4 regions of the Mucilaginibacter sp. P4_A11 genome follow, and region 2 is predicted to be linked to each of the others. Evidence: riboswitches for the same ligand, from Rfam matches in the RefSeq annotation. Region 2 holds a riboswitch; each other region holds the start of a gene.

Region 1 (5,928 bases), on a different contig from region 2:
TGAACATTTACAAGGCGTTGGAAAGCTCAATTGAAAAGATAACTGCCGAAAATAGTTTTGCGAGCCTCTTTAATTGAAGCCGGTAAATCTCAACTATAGGTTGTAAGGAGATGAAAACTTTTTTGCAATACTTGAGGTTATTGTGGATGTAGTTATAAATCTACAAATAAGTTTAGGTTAAAAGTCCCTGCGGCGAGCGTTAGGGGCTTTTTGTTTTTTATAGGATTAACGGCGTAGTGTTTCAATGATTTTATGAAACCGAGTCGTGAATAATTTATGTCGCGTTTGTAAGGAATATAATAAATTATTATTTTCGTGTACGTACACGTATTGGTTTCGAATTTAACATTATCAGTATCATTAATGGATTTTCCGGATTTAAAAATCGTCAATGCAAAAATTATCACCCCAACGCGGATCATCAGGAACGGTACTTTACTGGCCCGAAACGGGAAGATCATCGCTATTGCTGAAGGCAATATAGATAGTGCAGGTGAAACGGTAATTGATGCGGGTGGTAAATACCTGTCGCCCGGATTTATTGATATTCATGTACATGGCGGCGGCGGGCATGATTTTATGGATAATACCGTAGAGGCTTATCTCGAAATTGCAAAGCTGCACGCCAGTCACGGTACAACTGCCTTTATGCCCACAACATTAAGCTGTGAGCAGGATGCTTTACTCAAAACCCTGAGTTTGTATGAAGAATCGGAACCGTTAAACAAAGACGGGGCACAGTTTTTGGGGATGCATATTGAGGGGCCATACTTCGCTATGGAACAGCGTGGTGCGCAGGATCCCCGCTTTATCCGCTTGCCTGATCCAAAAGAATATCATGAAATTTTACAGCATTCATCCATAGTAAAACGATGGAGTGCAGCTCCCGAGTTAAAAGGCGCGGTTGAATTTGGACGCTTCCTAAAATCAAAGGGCATCTTACCTTCCATAGCGCATACTAACGCCATTTATGAAGAGGTGCTTGAAGCCTATGAAAACGGATATACGCATATCACTCATTTTTATTCGTGCATGTCGGGTGTAACCCGGCGTAACGCTTTCAGGTATGCCGGGGTTGTTGAAAGCGGTTATTTGCTGGAGGATATGACAGTGGAGATCATTGCTGATGGTAGGCACCTGCCACCGGCTTTACTTAAGCTTGTTTATAAGATCAAGGGACCGGAAAAAATTGCTCTGATAACCGATGCGATGCGTGCCGCCGGAATGCCGCCAGGCGAAAGTATTTTAGGCGATCTTCGTAACGGTCTGAAAGTGATAGTAGAAGATAATGTGGCAAAACTACCCGACAGAAGCGCCTTTGCCGGAAGCGTTGCAACTACTATTCAACTGGTTAAAAATATGATCACCCTTGCCGACGTGCCTGTAATTGATGCCGTGAAAATGATGACCACAACCCCGGCTACAATTATGAAATCAGATGATATAATGGGATCAATAACTGTTGGTAAAAATGCCGACCTGGTGATCTTTGATGATGAAATCAATCTGCACAAAACCATCATCGGCGGTAAAATTGTTTATTCCATTTAAAATAGTTGATAATACTTCCATGTTAAAGCAAATACAGGCAGAAAAACTCGAGGTGATCGTGCTGGAAAACCGGGCATCCCTTGGTCAAACGGCGGCTAAAATGGTGAGCGAAAAAATCAAAGAATTGCTGCTTAATAAGCCTGTAATCAATATGATCTTTGCGGCAGCGCCTTCACAAAATGAATTTCTGGATGCTTTGGTGAGCGACGGCAGTATTGAATGGCAAAAAATAAATGCTTTTCACATGGATGAGTACTTCGGTTTACCTCATGCTGCCACTCAATTGTTCAGCAGTTTTCTTAAGCGGATGCTTTTTGAACGGGTCCCATTTGCATCAGTCAATTATATTGATGGTAATGCGGCAAACTACAAAGCCGAATGTGAACGCTATGCCTTGCTGTTGAAAAATAACCCTGTTGATATTGTTTGCATGGGGATAGGGGAGAATACCCATATAGCGTTTAACGATCCTCATGTAGCAAACTTTCATGATCCGGAAATAATAAAAACAGTGCAGCTGGATCAGGCCTGCAGGCAACAGCAGGTTAACGACGGTTGCTTTGAAACTTTAGATGCAGTACCCGAATACGCACTTACATTAACTATCCCCGCCCTGGTGGCTGCTTCCTATATATTTTGCATGGTGCCCGGCGCTAATAAAGCGGATGCGGTAAAATATACCCTGCAACAACCTGTGTCGGAGCGTTATCCTTCCACCATCTTAAAAGCACATAATAATGCTATACTTTTTGTTGATGCTGATAGTTTTAGCCTGATTAAGCAGGTTTAGCAGCATTAAAAATGACACGTCTTCCCGGGCTTAATTCATTTTATTGCAATAATTATATAAAGTCTATGGTTTTAGTAGAATTTATATATATTTGTATCATCAAACGGTTCTTTGAATATTTTATTATCAAGAAAGACTGAGGGAAAGGCCCTGTGATGTCTTAGCAACCTGTAAGCCCACTGTTATAAAGGTGCTAATTCCTATCTGTCCAAATGGGGCGGAAAAGATAATGTAATACGCTATTGCCTTGCATAGTGCAGGGCGTTGTATACTTCCTTTTCTCTCTTCATTTTCTTGCTAACAAAATATTGAAATATCACCGGCTGATATTACGGTTTAACATGTATAGCAATGAACATTAAACATTTACTTTTTACCTGCTCGCTTTCAATAACCACATTGCTGGCTGCTGCACAAACACAAACTGCTGCCGATCCTGCCACTGTAGATCGCGGTTATATCGTAAAAACAGGCGATGTTGCTCCTGCCGATTTCGAACTTGTACTCACCGACGGTACTAAAACATCATTAAAGCAATTACGCGGCAAAGTGGTTATCCTGCAGTTTACTGCAAGCTGGTGCAGTGTATGCCGCGAGGAAATGCCCCATCTCGAAAAGGAGATCTGGCAGGCTTATAAAGATAAAGGCCTGGTTTTAATAGGCGTTGACCGCGATGAGCCGCTCGAAAAAGTAAAAGGTTTCCATCATGATATAAATATCAGCTACCCGCTGGCGCTTGATCCTGGTGCCGATATTTTTGGCCGGTTTGCCAACAAAAAAAGTGGAGTTACCCGCAATGTAGTTATCGACCGCGATGGAAAGATCGTTTACCTCACCCGTTTATATGATAAACAAGAATTTGCATCCATGGTAAAAGCTGTTGATGCTTTGGTGAATAATAAAACAGCATCTATCAACTAAAAATCGTTAATGGCAGCCCTGTTTGCTGTCGTCAATTAAAAAACAATCTATCTGCACTTATTTAATACCCGTTTTTATGAAAGCAAAAACTACCCCCTTACACAACAATGCTTTAGTTCCATTGAACCAGTCAACCTGCAAGCCCTTTTATTCAAGTATGCAAAGCATGCGTTGTTGCTGTTAATTTCTTACAGCATGTATGGTATTAATGTCTGCGCTTGCTGCAGCTTGCTATGGCGTTAATAAATACTAGCCCCCTAATCAATTCTTTACAGTTACAATTAGGTTTATAAGCCTGGCATTTTATGCCTGCTAAGGCTATTGCCATGTTTTTTGTACCTGTATCGGCATCAAAAATTAATACAATTTTAATTATCATGTTAAAAATTTACAAGCTATTACTGGCAATTATATTGCCTTTTATTCTCGTCCAAACGGTTGCGGCGCAATCCGTTAAAATAAGCGGGGTGGTAACCGCTAAGACCGACGGGCTGCCGCTGCCTGGTGTTAGTGTATCTGTTAAAGGTAAAACTACGGGCGCTCAAACCAATGTGGATGGTAAATTTACCATCAATGCCAATGTTAATGATGTGCTTAGGGTAAGTTACATCGGCTTTGCTACACAGGAGGTACCGGTTACACAAAATTCATCAACCTTAAATATAGTGTTGGTTGAAGCAGCCAATTCATTAAATGAAGTTGTCATAACAGCCCTCAATATCTCAAAAGATAAAAAGTCGTTGGGTTATTCCGTACAGGGTTTAAAATCAAAAGATATATCTGAGGCAAAAGAAACCAACTTTGTAAATGCGCTGACAGGTAAAATTGCGGGTGTACAGGTTACCAACAGCCAGGGTGATATGGGTTCATCGCGTATCATTATCCGTGGCGAAACTTCTATTTCCAGCAATAACCAGCCCCTATTTGTAGTGGATGGGGTTATAGTTGATAATACCCAGTTTTTGGGAACTAATGGTTCAAGGGATTTTTCCAACGCTATTTCTGATTTGAATTCTGAAGATATTGAATCGGTAAGCGTATTGAAAGGTCCAAACGCTGCGGCACTTTATGGTTCACGTGCGGCCGCAGGCGTTATCCTCATCAGGACTAAAACAGGTAAAGGCGCGAAAGGATTGGGCGTTACGATAAACTCCAACACCAGCTTTTCAAATGTGCAGATACTTCCAAATTACCAGAACCAATATGGTCAGGGCTCAAATGGTAAATTCAGTTATGTAGATGGCAAAGGCGGCGGTGTTAACGATGGTGTTGACGAAAGCTGGGGCCCTGCATTGGATGGTTCCTTGATCCCGCAATTTTATTCAAACGGGCAGGCTGTTCCGTTTGTGGCGCATCCCGATAACGTAAAAGACTTTTTCAAAACCGGTGTTACTTTGAATAATGGTATCGCGATAGCAAGCAGCAGCGATAAAAGCGATTTCAGGTTATCATACAATAACTTGCATCAAACAGGTATTGTACCTAATACTTCGCAGGGACGCAACTCTTTTGCCTTAAACTCAAGCTATCGTATTAATCCTAAATTAACAGTAAACACTATTGTCGATTTTAGTAAAGATGATGCTGATAACCTTCCTGGCGCATATGGTAAACGCGCAACCAGTACCATGCTGCAGTTTACCTGGTTTGGCCGCCAGGTTGATATCAACAGGCTTAAAAATTATAAGGATGCTAACGGCAATACCTTTAACTGGAATAACAGCTACTACAGTAACCCTTACTGGCTGGCTTATGAAAATACAGTTGGGCAGCACAAAAACCACTTGATAGGTAGCATCGAATTGAATTATAAGATCATTGATGGTCTTTCGGCAAACTTCCGTACCGGGACTGATTATTATAACGACCGCCGTAAGATCAAAGTGGCGTATGGCACTAACGGAACGCCGTTTGGTTCATACGAAGAGGATGCTTACAGCGTAAACGAAAACAATACTGAGGCCAGGTTGCAATACACTAAAAAGCTTAACAATGATTTTTCGCTTGACGTATTTGGCGGTGGTAACATAGCCGTTAGAACAACCGAGCGAAATGACCAGATAGCGCCTAAACTTGCGGTTGCAGGTTTATACACATTGAGTAATTCCCGCGATCCGTTGGTTTCAACCAGCGAATATGGTAAACTTAAAACCTACAGCTACTTTGGCTCAGCACAGCTTGGTTTCAGGAACTACGCATTTATTAACTTTACAACCCGTAACGATTGGTCGTCGAGCTTACCGGCAGATGCGCTGTCATATTTCTATCCTTCAGTTAACGGAAGTTTAGTGCTGTCTGAAGCATTGGGTATTAAAAGCGATGTACTTACTTATGCAAAACTAAGAGGTGGCTGGTCAAAAGTAGGTAAGGCTACTGATCCTTATCAATTGCTTAATGTTTTTACCTCTTCAACGCTTTTTGGCTCAAATCCGCAACAAAGTTTTTCGGCTACTGAGCTGAATGATCATCTTAAGCCAGAAACTACAACATCAGCCGAGGCTGGTTTTGAACTGGGTTTTTTCCACGACCGGGTACACCTGGATGTGAGTGCCTATAACACCAATAGTACCAACCAGATCCTTACCGTACAGGTAAGTTCATCAACAGGCTATGGTTACAAAGTAATAAACGGGGGCCGTATCAACAACAAAGGTCTTGAGGTTCAG
Region 2 (5,928 bases):
CAAAACAACATCATCAGTATATCACACTAAATGAAAAAACTAATACTTGCAGCTTTAACCTTTGTCATTAGCACTGCCTCATATGCGCAGATCCTGGCACCAGTAAAATGGTCGTATGGGGCAAAGAAGATTGATAAAGAGCAGGCCGTTGTGTTTATAAAAGCAACTATTGATAAGGGCTGGCATATTTACTCGCAAAACGTTGCCGATGGAGGCCCGATAAAAACCTCGTTCAGGTTTGATAAAAGTGACGACTATACGCTAAACGGCAATACAACAGAGCCTAAAGCTGTTAGCAAGTATGAAAAGGCATTTAGTATGAATGTGCAGTACTTTGAGCAATCGGTTATATTTCAGCAAAAAGTAAAACTTAAAAACGGGCAGGCATTAGTTAATGGTACCCTGAACTATATGGTATGCAGTAACAAGCAATGTTTGCCGCCTGAGGATGTTGAGTTCAGCATTCCTGTGAAATAGTACTAAGCCGAAAGTCGCAAGTCAAGTCTGGTTTTCTATTTTTAACTTAGAACTTACGACTTTAGAAAAAGCGGAATTTATCGATCACAAAATAGTAATATAGTTTAACAGCTCATTAGCCACCAAATTGAACTGTTAGACGGAGCAAAGTGTCGGGGACAACTCCACTTGCTTAAACCTGGTTTACACAAATAAATACCATGAAACCGAAATTGAATTTTATCACTAAAGCCCGCTTACAGAATGGTGGCATCCTTTTCTGTAATTACCATTGTTGTTAATTTGCGCTTTTATCCCGGAAATTGATCCAGAAATAAGATCAACATCCTGGCTGTACTAAGTGCGTTGCTTTGCTATGGTGGTAAAACAGGCGTGTGCTGTACAGACCAGGATGTTGATCGTTTACAAGATAAGAAGAAGTTTGAATTGGATTAAAAACATTTTATGTAGAGACGTGTCACATGTGTCTTCATAAGCAAATCAATATTGACATTCAGGGAAATCGTTTTGAAGTACGAGACTCCGCTGGAGTCCAATATCTCTTTAAATTTTGTCTATAAACACGTGGCCTCTCTGAGGCCGATTGGCACGTCAGCCATATTGCTTTATACTCCGTAGGAGTAACGTGTTTATAGCCTAATGGATATACTTCTCAAGGCTCCGTAGGTGCCTCGTGCTTTAAGATGTAAGAGGCTATTTTTCAATATGGTTTCTACCTGGTGATTCGCTCGTCCTAAAGGAAACGCATGTGATGCGTCTCTACGATAAAAAATAAAATTTAAATGCCTTTAAGGCTTTAATGAGATAAATAGGGTGTAATTAAAAAATATTCTACTAAATCTATAGATTTTATTGTATTTATCATATTTGTTACTATCTTTACAGCATTCTAATTAACCCCACCATTAATTAGTTGATTTATAAAGAATAAGGGAGAGGAAGTCTCGATGATCTTATAGCGACTTTTCATTGTTTGAAATAAGTGCTAAACTTTTTCCGATAGCAATTATGCCGGCGGAATATAAATTAACTAAAAACCATGAACACATTAAAGTATCCGTATTTCTACGTGCAACCGGTAGCCATTAAACGATGTTGTTGTTTGGTTCAGTACACCTTCTGGTTTTAAAAAGCCGGTTTCCTGAAATTTTATTGCCTTTAATTATTGGCCTTAACTGGGCCAGGAAGGATTCTTTGTGCCAAATTTTTAGCACGCTATGTATCAATTAACAACAATTTAAACTTATACAAATGAAAATTACAAACTACTTATCCAAAGCTAAACTGCTCTCAGTTAGTTTTTTACTTGGTGGCGTTGCTGTAGCCTCTGCCAATGATGGCCCTAAGCCCAGATTTATAAAAGAGGGAAAATGGCGCGGCGAATTTACAGTGAGCGAATCAAAAGTTCCGTTCAATTTCGAATTGAAAGGTAAGGATGCCGAGCATGCTACATTTACCCTCATCAATGGCTCCCGTCGAGACGATTTTCATGTAAAATCCATCGGCCAGGATTCGGTATACATTAAAATGAATACCTATGATGCGGCCCTGGTTGCAAAAGTGGAGGATGATGGTTCTTTAACCGGCGAGTACCGCAGTTTGGTACCTGGTTTCAGAGGTAACTCATTGCCTTTTAAAGCCGAATACGGAAAAACCTACCGCTTTGTTGAGCCAGGTAAAGATGTGGCCCCAACCGCCGATCTGAGCGGTAAATGGGAGATCAAAACCTACAGTAAAGAAGCCGTCCCTGCATCTATCGCCTTATTAAAACAAAAAGGGAATAAGCTTACCGGCGTGGTAATGACCGTTGTTGGTGATACCCGCGAACTGGAAGGTACCGTGCAGGGCGATGAATTCGCGCTGAGCGGTTTTACCGGTCCGAGCCCGTTCATCATTAAAGGAAAGATCAATGCTGATGGAACTATCAGCGGTGAAGAAGGCTTTGGTATCTATAAAAACCTGAAGTTTGATGCTGCTAAAAAAGCTGAGGTAGAATTACCCGATCCTTATAAGCTGACATTTTTAAAGGAAGGTTACAAAAAGCTTGATTTTTCGTTCCCCGGGATCGATGGCAAACAGGTATCGCTGAGTGATGATAAATACAAAGGCAAAGTTGTGATCGTTGAGATCATTGGTACCTGGTGCCCTAACTGTACCGATCAAACGGTGTTCCTTTCTCCATGGTTCAATAAAAACCATCAGCGCGGTGTAGAAGCCATTGCTTTAGGCTTTGAGCAAAAAGACAGCCTGGAATACGCCAAATACACTTTGGGTAAGTTAAAGGATAAATATGCTATCAATTACGATATCGCGTTTGGCGGCCTGGCCGATAAAAAACTGGTATCACAAAAATTGCCCGCGCTTAACAAGTTCATCGCGTTCCCTACAACTATTATCATCGACAGAAAAGGTGATGTAAGGGAAATTTACACAGGCTATACCGGTACCGTAACAGGTAAATACCATGAGGATTACGAAAAGAAATTCAACAAGCTGTTAGACGAGCTTATTGCCGAGCCTGCACCGGAAACAGCCGCCGTTGTTGATCAGCCAGCTCACCAGGGTAAGTAACTATTAACTATCTTATAATTTATCGAATGAAAACACTCAATTTAATTACTTCATTCAAATGCCTGACAGCAGGGTTGTTGCTGGCCGGTACCGTGCACGCGGCGGACAAAAATCCACCGGTAAAATTTATCAAGGAAGGTGTGTGGCGGGGTGTGTTCACCGTAGCCGAAACTAAAGTGCCCTTTAATTTCGAGCTGAAAGGCAAAGATGCTGAACATGCTGTATTCACACTGCTGAACGGTACACGCCGCGACAATTTCCATGTAAAGCAGGTGGGCAAAGATTCGGTATTTATTAAAATGAATACCTATGATGCCGCCCTGGTTGCCAAAGTGGAAGAGGACGGAACCTTAAGCGGTGAATACCGCAGCCTGGTACCGGGTTTCAGGGGGAATTCATTACCGTTCACCGCAGAGTACGGCAAAAGCTACCGCTTTATTGAACCCGGCAAGGATGTTGCCCCGACAGCTAATTTAACAGGTAAATGGGAGTTGAAAGTTTATTCAAAAGACCAGGTACCTAACAAAATAGCGGTACTGAAGCAAACCGGCAATAAGCTTACCGGTGTAATTATGCAGGTAACCGGCGACAGCCGCGAACTGGAAGGTACCGTGCAAGGCGATGAATTTGAACTGAGCGGCTTTACCGGCCCAAGTCCAAAGATTTACAAAGGTAAGATCAACCCGGATGGTACGTTGAGCGGAGAAATAGGCCAGGGTATTTATGACAATACCAAGTTTGATGCTGTAAAGGATGATAAGGCCGAACTGCCTGACCCGTACAAGCTAACCTACCTGAAAGAAGGCTATAAAAAGCTTGATTTCACGTTTCCTGATCTTACTGGCAAACCTGTTTCGTTAAGCGATGCCAAGTACAAAGGCAAAGTTACCATCATAGAAATTGTTGGTACCTGGTGCCCCAACTGTACCGATCAAACCGTGTTCCTGTCACCGTGGTTCAACAAAAATCATAACCGCGGGGTTGAGGCGATAGCTATCGGCTTTGAGCAAAAAGACAGCCTGAAATATGCACAGTACACGCTGGGCAAGCTGAAAGATAAATATGATATCAAATATGATATTTTATTTGGAGGCCTTGCCGATAAAAAGCTGGTATCGCAAAAGCTCCCTGCATTAAACAAGTTTGTGGCTTTTCCAACTACCATCATTATCGACAGAAAAGGTTACGTAAGGGAGATCTACACCGGTTACACAGGTACAGTTACCGGTAAATATTACCAGGATTACGAAAAGAAGTTTAACAAACTGCTCGACGAACTGATTGCCGAACCAGCCCCGGCAACTGAAGCCAACGCTGTTGAAAGCAATAACGAAACTTTAAAAGGAAAATAAACAATCAACTGAATCACGTAACCCGGCGAATGGTAACAGCTTTGCCGGGTTTATTAAAAACACAAATAAAGACAATAACCACCATGACAAAATTTTCAGGCGCTGTATTATTTACAGCTTTTATATCACTAACCGCATTCACTTCATCAACCATAAAAACCGTTAAGCTTACTAAAGGTAAAACCGGCATAATTAAAACCGCTGAAACCAAAAAACGGTTTAAGGTTGCATCTTTTAAAGTAGATAACGAAGGTAGTAAACTTACCTGGGCCGCAAAAAAAGCAACAGGCGACCACAATGGCGAAGTAAAGATCAGTAACGGTAATTTCGCAGTTGAAAACAATGCCCTTAAAGGCGGAAGCTTTGATATTGACCTGAATACCATTACCGATGCAGATTTAACAGATCAGGCGCAAAACGAGAAATTGGTAAGCACACTTAAAAGCGAAACCTTTTTTAATACCGAAAAATTCCCTAAAGCAAATTTGGTAATCAGTTCTGCTACTAAAACCAGCGGTAACCAGTACGATGTTAACGGCAAGCTTACCATAAAAGGAATCACCAATGATGTTAGCTTCCCGGCAACGGTAGCTGTTAATGGTAAAAAGCTGACTGCCAACGCCAAAATAACTGTCGATCGTACTAAGTATGATATTAAATTCCGTTCAAAAAACTTTTTTGAAAACCTGGGCGATAAGGTGATCTATGATGATTTTGATCTGAATGTTAACCTTACTGCTAACGCGCAGTAGTCTTTAGAAGCTGTTTAAAAACATGTATAAAAGTCGTCATTGCGAGGCACGAAGCAATCCCCAAGAGGCAGAGGGGCTATGCAAATCCGCCCTGTATAGTCGGGGATTGCTTCGTGCCTCGCAATGACGTGGGAGAGATATAGCAGTTTTATTTAATTGTTTTTAAGCAGCTTCTTAGCAAAACAGGATACCACTTTAGAATTTATTATGCTTAATCACCCTGTACAGGGTGAAGGGCTATCTCTTTGACTACTAAAAGCATTTAAAAACTCATTTAACCTTGGAAGAGGTCCGGAGCCGGGGGGATTGGATGCCCCGGCAAAGGCCTGAACTTTTAACCCGCAGCTTAAATGCATACTGATATGAAAAAAGGAAAAATACTTCTGGGTTTGGCAGCAATTGTCATATTGATCAGCACTATGAGTTTTGTAGGTACCAAAGATGATGTGCAAACCAAAGAGCAACTGGGCGAAAAACTGTTTTTTGATCCGATACTATCGGGTGATAATACCATCAGCTGCTCATCATGCCATAAACCGGAATTTGCTTTTGCCGATAGTGCTGTTTTTAGCAAAGGCATAAAAGGCAACCTAACTGCCCGTAACTCGCCGGGATTGACCAACCTCTCCGGCAGACCGCACCTTTTTTGGGATGGCCGCGCTGCGTCGCTCGAAGAGCAGGCTTTGGGCCCTATAACATCGGCTACAGAAATGGGGCTGCCAATTGAAGATGCCGTAAAAAAATTAACCGACAATAAATACTATGCCGATGCATTT
Region 3 (5,928 bases), on a different contig from region 2:
ATACGTAATTGATTAGCGATCAGATTTTGTAAATTGATTTTTCCTATAACAAATTTGTAATTACCTGAATAGTAACGCTCATTGATATGTACAAAGTTCAGCGCCTCAACCAATTCTTCATCGTCATAACGCAGATAAACGGTTAATTCGATATTATTGGTGAAATTAAGATCTGTTTTTTCCTTAGCTTTTTTGTATTCGTACTGGTAATTATAACGCAATGCAGCAATATCTGATAGCACCGCCGAACCGGTAGGGTGGCCGCCCGCACCTTTTCCGAAAAAGAATTGCTGGTCGGCAAAGGCAGCTTGTACAGTTACGCCATTGTATTCGTACTCAACGTTGTATAAAAACTCTTTATCGTTTACAAATTTAGGCAATACAAACAGTGCAACATTACGGTCGTCGAGTTCTTTAGCTACGGGCACCAGTTTAATTTTCAGGTTTTTCTCGCGGGCATATTGCAAATCGGCAGCCGCAAGGTTCTGGATGCCCAGGTTAAATACCTCATCGGGCTGTACAACTACCCCGTAAGCATGTGCAGCAGCAATCACCAATTTATATTTGGCATCAAAGCCACCAACATCGCTGGTTGGGTCGGTTTCGGCAAAGCCGAGATCCTGGGCTTGTTTTAACGCGCTATCATAATCCAATCCTTCAATAAAACCTTTCGAAAGTATGTAGTTTGATGAGCCGTTAAAAATACCGCTTATTGAGTGCAGCAATTCATTGTCGTAATACTCCTCCAGATTACGGATAATAGGGATACTGCCGCAAACTGCACCTTCATACAATAAAGATGTACCATATTGATGCTGGATCTCGATCAATTCCTCGAGATGAAGGGCAATCATTTTTTTGCTGGCAGAAACAACGTTCTTTCCTGATTTTAAAGCCCTCGAAACAATTTCAAAAGCCGCTTCGGTATCATTAATGAGCTCAACAATGGTATTGATCTCAGGGTTATTAAGCAATTCCTCTTTGTCGGTAGTAAACAGGTGGGCTGGGAGGGAACGCTTTTTATTTGGATCCTTGATAGCAAATTTTACTATCTCGATATTTAAATGCTTTGTTTTGACGATATCATATAAACCCTGGCCTACAACCCCAAATCCGAAGAGGCCGATATTTAACTTTTTACTCATTACGCTGTACGTTGCAATTCTATAATTTTTCCTTTCACATCGGTTTTAAAAAACGATGTGAATATGTTTGTTAATGCTTCTGTTTCAATTAAAAACCCATCGTGCCCATAAAACGAATCCAGTTCGGCAAAGGCCGCTTTCGGGATATGCCTAAATAGGTATTGCTGTTCTTCTATTGGGAACAAAACATCCGAAGAGATGCCGATAACCAAAGTTTTTGCCTTGATGAGGCTTAACGCTTTTTCAACTCCATGACGGCCGCGGCCTACATTGTGCGAGTCCATCACTTTGGTTAAATACCAATAGCTATAGGCATTAAAACGGTTCACCAGCTTTTGCCCCTGGTAATTTTGATAAGTTGAGGCGCGAAAATCGTCCTGTACAGTATCACCTTCTTCCTGCTGGGTAATGCCATAAGTTTTGTAAGTACGATAGCTCAGCAACGCAATACTACGTGCTGCTTTTAAACCTTTCTGGCCGCCATCTGGCGCGTTGGCATAAAAAGTGCGGTCGGCAGTTATAGCTAAACGCTGAGACTCGTTAAAGGCAATACCCCATGGCGAGTGTTTGGCGTTAGTGGCTATCAGGATAAGGTTTTTGATCCGCTCGGGCTCAATAATTGCCCATTCCATAGCTTGCTGGCCCCCAAGAGAGCCGCCAATTAATATATGAATACTGTCAATCTGTAAATGATCGGCAAGTAGCTGATGCGCCTTAATCATATCCCTTGTGGTAAACTGGGGATAGGAGAGATAGTATGGCTGACCGGTAACCGGGTTAATGCTCAGCGGACTGGTAGTACCGTAAGGAGAGCCCAAAATATTGGCGCAAACTATAAAATGCTCTTCAGGATTAATGAAGTAACCTGTACCCACAAGACCTTTCCACCAGTCAAGTACATCGCTGTTGGCTGTAAGCGCATGGCAAACCCAAACAACGTTATTTTTTTCCTTATTTAACCTGCCGTATGTATGAAAGCCTATCTCTAAACCCTCAATCTGCCGGCCCGATTCAAATTCAAAAGTATCAGTGTATTTAAATATCTCTGCGTTCATTCTTTTGTTTGTTATTCCAGGCGCAGCCGGAATTTCCGGCTGCAACCTGTAATAACGTTTACTATATCACTTAAAAAAAACTATACATTGTTAAACTAACTCACCCGCACCTTGCTTAATTTTTGCAAAAGCCTGTTCAAAATCAGCTTTGATATCATCAATATGCTCAATGCCCACTGCAACACGCAATGATGCAGGTTTAACACCGGCTGATAATTGCTCTTCATCAGATAATTGCTGATGCGTTGTTGCCGATGGCTGTATGATCAGTGTTTTTGCATCGCCCACATTGGCTAAATGGCTCACCAGTTTCAGGTTGTTGATGACCTGGCTGGCCTGCGCTTTATCACCTTTGATCTCGAACGACAATACGCCGCCAAAACCATTTTTTAAATATTTTTTAGCAAGATCATGATATGATGATGATTCCAATCCGGGGTAATTCACRCTTGCCACTTGCGGATGCTGCTCAAGCCATTTGGCTAATTGCAGTGCATTATCAACATGGCGTTGTACACGTAATGAAAGGGTTTCCAGTCCCTGGATATTAAGCCACGCATTGAATGGCGATTGCGACGGGCCGAAATCCCGTAAACCTTCTACACGTGCCCGGATAATGAACTGGATATTGCCAAAGGGGCCGCCGATACCGAATACATCGTTAAATACCAATCCGTGATAACCTTCAGATGGCTCAGTGAATTGCGGAAACTTGCCATTGCCCCAGTTATAATTACCGGCATCAATAATAGCACCGCCAATACTGGTACCATGCCCGCCAATCCATTTGGTAGTTGATTCCACAACCACATTAGCACCATGCTCAATAGGGCGGAAGAGGTAACCGCCTGCTCCAAAAGTATTATCAACAATTAATGGCAGATCGTGCCTTTTGGCAACTTCGCTTACTTTTTCAAAATCGGCAATGGTAAAACCTGGGTTGCCGATAGTTTCCAGGAAAATAGCTTTTGTTTTATCGTCAATAAGTGCTTCGATATTGGCTGCGGTATCGTCTTTAGCAAAGCGTACATCGATACCCAAACGTTTAAAGGCTACTTTAAACTGATTATAAGTACCACCATACAGAAAAGGAGAAGTAACAAAATTATCGCCCACCTGCAGGATGTTATTTAAAGCAATAAATTGTGACGCCTGTCCCGATGCCGTTGCCAGCGCCGCTACGCCACCCTCTAAAGCTGCAATGCGTTTTTCAAACACATCGGTAGTAGGGTTCATGATGCGGGTATAAATATTGCCAAATTCTTTCAGCGCAAACAGGTTTGCACCATGTTCGGCACTGTTAAATACGTATGAAGTAGTTTGATAAAGCGGCACTGCACGTGAACCTGTTGTTGGATCAACTTCCTGGCCGGCATGTAATTGTAAGGTTTCAAATTTTAAGGCAGACATAGTTTGATTTTTTTAATGTGTTTAATTTAGATTTTTGAATGTTAGATGGATTTTGACAAGCCGGTTTGAATTAACCGGTTTAACAGCACGCGCATTTTCAATGAAATGAAAGCAGGGGCGTGCTAAGCATCAACAGCAGCAACACATACAAATACAGCTAATAGGGGAGCTAATATATTGTACGTTACCGTTTGAGGTGTAAAAAGTGTTGCGTTGCGTAAATTTAATTAAACTTTTCATGGTTAAAAATTTATATTCCCCGGTGTTATTTGCCGGGACAGGAATTGGCACCTTCTTCAACACTGAAGGGTTGCCAGCGGGTCATGGAGCCTGATCTCTCGCCGCTTCTTTATAAATCAAAACCCGAACTATGTGCGGAGGATTGATCGACTATGGTATCGCTACCAAATAATGTTCCAAATATAAGGCCTTATATGGTAATGTACCAAATTTTATTTCAAAAGGCTTGTAACTAATGCGAATGAAAACTTTTATACCTTAGCAGATATCTTTAATACCTATTCCTTATGCTGGAAAATACGCTTCAATAATCATTTATAATTATTGTAGTCCTATCCGTTTTTTTTACAAATGTTTTTTCTCAAACAAATGATTCAACATCTTTCAAAAAAATCATCGTAAATAATATTTGCCTCTGTCAAACCACAATTGCTGATTTAAAGAAATCTGACCCCGGTTTGAAAGCTACAATAGTTGAAGAAATGGATCTAACGGCAAATTGCGTTGGAGATGATTCAAGATATATAGCAGACGAGGGATATTCGACCCCCAAATATCCGGGAATGATATTTCAGCAAGATCAAAAATCTGATCTAATTAGCAAAATCAGGTTAACAAAAGAATTTGCGGGGAAATTGCCCGACGGGAAAATGATTGATCTTAGTAAATTGGTGCTTAAAGATCTGTTCAAACTATATCCTGCATTTAAAGAGCAATGGAATACCAGAGGTTGTTCCGATTATTGGAATTTTTCCAATGATACTATTTCATTTTATGTTAAGATAGATAGCACTAAAAAGCCATTATTCCCTATAGATGAAGCATATTACATGGAAAAACCCGTGGAAGGTGCAGATTTGATACTATCCTGTCATGGAGTGATGAAAGAAGACACCCATGAGTATGTAACTGGCGAAACTGAAAATAACGAACCAGTATATTTTATCGATAGTGTACGAGTAAGGGGGGATGATTTAAACAAACTTAACTCTAATGATGTTGCAACTGTTTCTGTTTACAAAGATGCAAGTGCAATAATAAAGTACGGCCGTGAAGCAAAATATGGATTGATCTATGTAGAAACCAAAAAATTTGATATCCATCGTTATCAAACGTATTTCAAATCAAAATCTTCGGGTTATGCTAAGCTTATTTCTAATCCGGCTAACATTTCTCAAATTCAATATATCCTCAATAAAAAAATACTTAAAACTAATTACGAAGGAAATTTAGCTGGGATAAATGACAAAATATTCAAGGAATTAATAATCATTGACAAGCATCAACTTATAAAAGAATACGGAATTACAAACAAAAATTATGGTGTAATAATTACCGCTAACATACTAGTAAACTCATTCAATAAAGACAAAGAAAAAGAAAAAAACACGCATTAAGCCAGTGCCTGCTCCATATCAGCAATTAAATCGTCAATATGCTCCAGCCCAACCGAAACCCTTAATAAATTTCTGGGAGTCTTAGTATCAGGCCCTTCAACTGTAGCACGGTGTTCTATTAAACTTTCTACGCCTCCAAGGCTGGTAGCTTTGATGAATAGCTTGAGCTTATTGATAATGTTATGCGTATCATTTTCATCTCCCTTAATAATAAAGGATAGCATACCGCCAAAAGCCAGCATCTGATCTTTAGCGATATCATGCTGAGGGTGCGATGGCAGACCGGGGTACATCACTTTTTCAACATTAGGATGTTGTTCGAGGTATTCGGCGAGCAGTTGAGCGTTCTGTACATGGCCTTTTACGCGGTACGGCAGCGTTTTAATACTACGCACCAGGTAATAACAATCCATAGGCGAGGGGATAGCACCGCCCATTTCCTGCACCTGCCTGATTTTTGCCCACCAATCGTTCTTTTCGGCAGTAATCAAAACGCCGCCCATCAAGTCGCTATGCCCGCCGAAATATTTGGTAGCCGAGTGCATCACCATATCAGCGCCTAATTCAAGCGGCCGCTGACAAACCGGGGTTGCAAAGGTATTATCGCATAAAACCTTAATACCTTTTGATTTGGTAATTGCTACTACCTTTTTTATATCTGTAATTTTCAATAACGGGTTT
Region 4 (5,928 bases), on a different contig from region 2:
TGCTGTCAATGTTAACGCTGTCAACATAGTTGCGGTCAACTAACTGCAGCACCTTGGCAATTTTACTATTGGAAGTAAATGAAAGACCGAGGTTATGGGTCGCAAAATCCCTGTTAAGCAACAAGCCTATCATTATCCCCAAAAATAGCAGGATCATTGTCCGGAAAATTACACCCGCGGTCCTCTTCATAACTTATAACACAAAGTTAACAAATGCAAGGTCAATAATTTTTACCTGCACCCTTGCATTTGATGATTTTTACCGAATTTTGTTATAAATTATTTGAAAATAGGCTATGGAAACCACCACCGAAAGGGAATCGCACTATAAAGACCTCGAAAAACAGACCGTTAGGGAAATTTTAGAAAACATTAATAACGAGGACAAAACGGTTCCCCTTGCTGTTGAAAAGGCCCTACCGCAGATAGAAACCCTTGCAACCATCACCGCCGAAAGGATGAAAAACGGCGGCAGGTTGTTTTATATAGGTGCCGGCACCAGCGGCAGGTTAGGTGTGGTTGACGCTTCAGAATGCCCGCCAACATTCGGCGTTCCGTTTGATATGGTGGTGGGTTTGATAGCGGGAGGTGATGGTGCTATCCGTAAAGCAGTTGAATTTGCCGAAGATGATGCAGTACAAGCATGGATAGATCTGCAGGAATTTGATATAAATGAAAAAGACGTGGTGGTTGGCATTGCAGCTTCGGGCACTACGCCTTATGTAATTGGCGGCCTAAAAACTGCTAATGAACATAATATCGTTACAGGTTGCATTGTTTGTAACAGCGGCAGCCCGGTAGCGGCCGTGGCGCAATACCCGGTTGAAGTGGTGACCGGGCCTGAGTTTTTAACGGGTTCAACCCGTATGAAAGCCGGTACCGCGCAAAAATTAGTTTTAAATATGCTGAGCACAAGCGTAATGATCCAGCTTGGCCGCGTAAAAGGGAACAGGATGGTTGATATGCAGTTAAGCAACCATAAATTGGTGAACAGGGGCACACACATGGTAATGGACGAAACCGGGCTGAGCGAAGAAGAAGCAGCCGGGTTATTGAAACAATACGGCAGCGTACGGAACGCTGTTGATCATTTTAAAAAATAAACTGAATTTGAAGATGTGTTGATTTGAAAATTTGAAGATGCCAGGCCGCATTCGATAAATTTTTAAATTCAAAAAATTCAGGTTCAGAAAATTGAAACTAACACAATGCACGAAATTGAACCATATTACCGCTGGCGAGATGACTATGTAGCATCTGAAGATGAGTTTTCGCCTTTCTATGCTACCGAATACAGCGAATTTGAATTTGACAAACAGGTTTACAATTACCTGCTGCATCCCCAGTGGGATTCATTCGGCTCTAATACACTTTATCTTAAAGTGCTTTTTGCCGATTATGACAAAGGCTACACTATTATTGAATTGATAGGTGAATGGAATGATGCCATTAATAACGACATCATGCTGTTGAAGCGTGAGCTACTCGACCTGATGATCGATAATGGCATCACGCATTTTATCCTGATAGGTGAAAACGTACTCAACTTTCACTCAAGCGATGATTGTTATTATGAAGAGTGGTTCCAGGATGTAGAAGATGGCTGGATAGCAGGCATCAACTTCCGCGACCACGTGATTGACGAATTTAAACGCAACAACATCGACTATTACATCAACTTCGGCGGCGAGCTCGATAACCTTGGCTGGCGGGCGTTGAAACCCGTACAGGTTTTCAAAAAGGTAGAAGAGCAGTTAATGAGGAGGCTGAATTAACGTTAAACCACCGCGTCATTGCGAGGTACGAAGCAATCTCCGACAGTACAGAGAAATCTGCATAGCCGCTCTGCTTCTTGGGGATTGCTTCGTACCTCGCAATGACGTGATGTAGATAGCCGTATTATCTCTTCACCTTACATTCACTTTTTATTCATAAATTCGTATATTATTTAATAACAAAAAATGGAAATTAAAGATCCCGAATACGTTTATAAAAACGTAATACAATTAAATGAACAAGATGCATCGCGCAAATTCATAGCTAATGTATTTGTGTGGATGTTTGTTGCCCTGGGGCTTTCAGCCTTATGCGCGTTCATATTTTCAGGCAACCAGGCATTATATGAAATGCTTAGGGACCCAATTACAGGCGGCAATACAGGCTTAGGCACTATTGTTATGTTTGCGCCGCTTGCTTTTGTACTTATTATATCATTTGGCTTTAACCGCTTATCATATGGTGTAGCAGCATTGTTGTTCATCGCATTTTCAGCAGTTATGGGCATCAGCTTAAGCTATATACTAAGAGTATATACAGAAAGCTCGGTACTTGGCGTATTTATTACAACTTCTGTTGTTTTTGGCATAATGGCTGTAGCTGGTTATACCACCAATACAGATTTGACCAAGTTTGGATCAATCATGATGATGGGCCTTATTGGTATAATCGTTGCCTCACTGTTTAACATGTTTATGCATAGCACCCAGTTAGAATATATCATTAGCTATGTTGGCATTGCAGTATTTGTAGGTTTAACTGCTTATGATGTTCAGAAACTTAAGCGCATAGGCGCAGGTCTTGAATACGGCACATCATCAACAAGCAAAATGGCCCTTTTAGGCGGTTTAACATTGTATCTTGATTTTATCAATCTTTTCCTGATGATCCTCCGTTTATTCGGCAGAAGAAGATAATCTCATTAAGAAATTCGATCAAAAAGCTGCCTTCAAAAAGGGCGGCTTTTTTTGTTTAACAATGTGGCTTAGCTATGATATATCGTAAACGTTATACACTTGCAAATGATAACTTTATTGCGCAACTTTGCAGTGCTTATGGAGAAAGACGGAGGGATTAGACCCTGCGATGTCTTAGCAACCTGTGCTTCACAAGGTGCTACATTCTACTCAGCAGCCAAACGGCACTGGGACAGATAAGCGAAAGTCATGATAACACCCGACTTTTCGAGATAAGCTTTTTATTTATTTGTGATTGCACTGATTTGATACGACTGACCAGCTATTTGCTTAATACGTCAGTAGATCATAATAATCTTTAAAATCAAACCAATCAGTGAAATCATCAAATAAAAAATCGGTGAAATCAAAAAATGGACATTAGAAAAGAATTACAGAAACGCATCCTGGTGATTGATGGGGCAATGGGTACCATGATACAACGGTACCAGCTTACCGAAAAGGATTTTCGGGGAGAGCGTTTTCGCGATCATCATAGCGACCTGCAGGGCAATAATGACCTGCTCAATATCACACGTCCTGATATTATCAAGGCTATCCACGCCGAATACCTAGAAGCCGGGGCAGATATCATTGAAACCAACACGTTCAGTACGCAGGTAATCTCCCTCGCCGATTATCACCTGGAAGAGCTGGCTTATGAACTAAGCTACGAGGGCGCTCGCATTGCCCGTGAAGTAGCTGATGAGTATACTCTACGCAATCCTGCCAAGCCGCGCTTTGTAGCCGGTGCCGTAGGCCCAACAAACCGAACGGCTTCCCTATCGCCGGATGTAAACGATCCGGGATACCGTGCCGTTACTTTTGATGACCTGGCCGATGCTTATTACGACCAAGTGCGTGGTTTGGTTGATGGCGGTTCACATTTATTATTGGTTGAAACCATTTTTGATACCCTGAATGCCAAGGCTGCACTTTTCGCCATAAAACGCTATGAGCTGGAATGTAAAGCTGCAGGTAAGGATTTTCCTGCTTTTCGCGATAGCGGTGGCATCATGATCTCTGGTACTATTACCGATGCTTCGGGCCGTACCCTTTCGGGGCAAACGGTTGAAGCTTTCTGGAATTCGATAAGCCACGCTAACCTGCTTTCGGTAGGTTTAAACTGTGCTTTGGGTGCCAGGGAAATGCGCCCTCACCTTGCCGAGCTTTCCGAAAAAGCAGGCGTATTTATATCCGCCTATCCAAACGCCGGTTTACCCAACGAGTTTGGTCAGTACGATGAAACCCCGCATGAAACCGCTCACCAGGTTGATGATTTTATCAAAGCCGGGCTGGTTAACATTGTTGGTGGTTGCTGCGGTACCACACCCGAACACATTAAATGCATTGCTGATAAAGCTGCCAAATATCCACCCAGGCTTATCCCGGAAATTGAACCGGATATGCGCCTGAGCGGCCTGGAATCCGTTACCATAAAACCCAAAAGTATTTTTGTGAACGTGGGTGAGCGTACCAATATTACAGGCTCGCCAAAGTTCTCTAAACTTATTCTTGCCGAAGATTATGAAGCAGCCTTATCTGTTGCCTTGCAGCAGGTAGAGGGCGGTGCGCAGGTTATCGATATTAACATGGATGAGGGCATGATCGATTCGGAAGCGGTGATGGTGAAATTCCTGAACCTTGTAGCCTCCGAACCCGATATCGCCAAGTTGCCTATCATGATCGACTCCTCAAAATGGACGGTGATCGAGGCCGGTTTGAAATGCGTGCAGGGTAAAGGCATCGTGAACTCCATTTCCCTTAAAGAGGGAGAGGAAAAGTTTAAAGAACAAGCTGCCAAGATCCTGAGCTATGGTGCAGCAACTGTAGTGATGGCTTTTGATGAAACAGGCCAGGCCGATTCATTGGAACGCCGGATCGAGATCTGTAAACGATCATACGATATCTTGGTGAATGAAGTGGGGTTCCCGCCGCAGGATATCATTTTTGACCCTAACATCCTTACCGTTGCTACCGGTTTGGAAGAACATAACAACTACGCGGTTGATTTTATTGAAGCCACCCGCTGGATCAAACAAAACCTTCCCCATGCTAAAGTAAGCGGCGGGGTGAGTAATATTTCCTTCTCGTTCAGGGGTAATAATACGGTGCGCGAGGCTATGCACTCGGCATTCCTGTACCACGCTATTAAAGCCGGTATGGATATGGGTATCGTAAACGCCGGGATGCTGGAAGTTTACGAACAGATCCCTAAAAATCTGCTTGAACTGGTAGAAGACGTGCTGCTTAACCGCCGCCAGGATGCTACCGAACGCCTGGTCGAATTTGCTGATACCATCAAAAGTAAAGGAAAAGAAATTGTACGCGATGAAGAATGGCGCAAAGGTACCGTTCAGGAGCGCCTCTCCCACTCGCTGGTAAAAGGGATTGTTGAATACCTTGACGATGATGTGGAAGAAGCCCGACAGGCCTACAGCAAACCGCTTGAAGTAATTGAAGGTCCGCTGATGGATGGCATGAACATCGTAGGTGACTTATTTGGCGCAGGGAAAATGTTTTTGCCACAAGTGGTAAAATCGGCCCGTGTTATGAAAAAGGCTGTGGCTTACCTGCTGCCTTTTATTGAAGAAGAGAAAAGAAACAACGCCAATGCCGATCAGCGCTCCAACGCCGGTAAGGTTTTAATGGCTACCGTAAAAGGCGACGTGCATGACATCGGTAAAAACATAGTTGGCGTGGTGCTGGCCTGTAACAACTTCGAGGTGATCGATCTCGGCGTGATGGTACCTGCACAACGTATTATTGAAGAAGCTAAAAAACAAAACGTTGATATCATTGGCCTGAGTGGTTTAATTACCCCTTCGCTTGATGAGATGGTACATTTCGCCAAAGAGATGGAACGCGAAGGGTTTACTATTCCGCTTATTGTTGGCGGCGCTACCACTTCACGCATCCACGCTGCGGTAAAAATTGCCCCTCAATACTCGGGCGCAGCTATTCACGTGCTGGATGCATCCCGCAGTGTTACCGTGTGCAGCAACCTCATGAGCAAGGATAACCGCGATGGCTACATCCAGGGCATTAAGGACGAATATGCCAAAGCCCGCGAGGCACATGCCAATAAAAAATCCGACAAGCGCTTCGTAACTATCGACGAAGCCCGCGCAGGCAAATTCCAGATCAGTCTGGATGGCGATGTGGCACCGAAACCGGCATTCACCGGCACTAAAGT

What was found. A riboswitch is a leader RNA that binds a small molecule or an ion and turns the genes downstream of it on or off. The one in region 2 is predicted to bind S-adenosylmethionine.
Region 1: it holds a riboswitch for S-adenosylmethionine, as region 2 does, so the genes downstream of both, AC1DUD_RS06975 (TlpA family protein disulfide reductase) here and AC1DUD_RS17095 (peroxiredoxin family protein) in region 2, are expected to answer to the same signal.
Region 3: it holds a riboswitch for S-adenosylmethionine, as region 2 does, so the genes downstream of both, AC1DUD_RS29935 (O-acetylhomoserine aminocarboxypropyltransferase/cysteine synthase family protein) here and AC1DUD_RS17095 (peroxiredoxin family protein) in region 2, are expected to answer to the same signal.
Region 4: it holds a riboswitch for S-adenosylmethionine, as region 2 does, so the genes downstream of both, metH (methionine synthase) here and AC1DUD_RS17095 (peroxiredoxin family protein) in region 2, are expected to answer to the same signal.

The regions. Positions count from the first base shown of each region.
Region 1 is NZ_JBFUHE010000002.1:724,341-730,268, reverse strand. Features, by position in the region: gene AC1DUD_RS06990 (isocitrate lyase/PEP mutase family protein) at 1-77, shown strand, start outside; gene nagA (N-acetylglucosamine-6-phosphate deacetylase) at 364-1,551, shown strand; gene AC1DUD_RS06980 (glucosamine-6-phosphate deaminase) at 1,571-2,341, shown strand; SAM riboswitch class I at 2,462-2,574, shown strand; gene AC1DUD_RS06975 (TlpA family protein disulfide reductase) at 2,693-3,262, shown strand; gene AC1DUD_RS06970 (SusC/RagA family TonB-linked outer membrane protein) at 3,640-5,928, shown strand, end outside.
Region 2 is NZ_JBFUHE010000008.1:141,757-147,684, forward strand. Features, by position in the region: gene AC1DUD_RS17090 (protein-disulfide reductase DsbD domain-containing protein) at 31-477, shown strand; SAM riboswitch class I at 1,393-1,505, shown strand; gene AC1DUD_RS17095 (peroxiredoxin family protein) at 1,729-3,048, shown strand; gene AC1DUD_RS17100 (peroxiredoxin family protein) at 3,075-4,400, shown strand; gene AC1DUD_RS17105 (YceI family protein) at 4,484-5,152, shown strand; gene AC1DUD_RS17110 (cytochrome-c peroxidase) at 5,515-5,928, shown strand, end outside.
Region 3 is NZ_JBFUHE010000026.1:4,602-10,529, forward strand. Features, by position in the region: gene AC1DUD_RS29925 (homoserine dehydrogenase) at 1-1,145, opposite strand, end outside; gene AC1DUD_RS29930 (homoserine O-acetyltransferase family protein) at 1,145-2,200, opposite strand; gene AC1DUD_RS29935 (O-acetylhomoserine aminocarboxypropyltransferase/cysteine synthase family protein) at 2,291-3,610, opposite strand; SAM riboswitch class I at 3,858-3,968, opposite strand; gene AC1DUD_RS29940 (hypothetical protein) at 4,309-5,247, shown strand; gene AC1DUD_RS29945 (trans-sulfuration enzyme family protein) at 5,244-5,928, opposite strand, start outside.
Region 4 is NZ_JBFUHE010000007.1:231,054-236,981, reverse strand. Features, by position in the region: gene AC1DUD_RS15975 (S41 family peptidase) at 1-190, opposite strand, end outside; gene murQ (N-acetylmuramic acid 6-phosphate etherase) at 297-1,103, shown strand; gene AC1DUD_RS15965 (hypothetical protein) at 1,209-1,775, shown strand; gene AC1DUD_RS15960 (Bax inhibitor-1/YccA family protein) at 1,962-2,693, shown strand; SAM riboswitch class I at 2,827-2,936, shown strand; gene metH (methionine synthase) at 3,107-5,928, shown strand, end outside.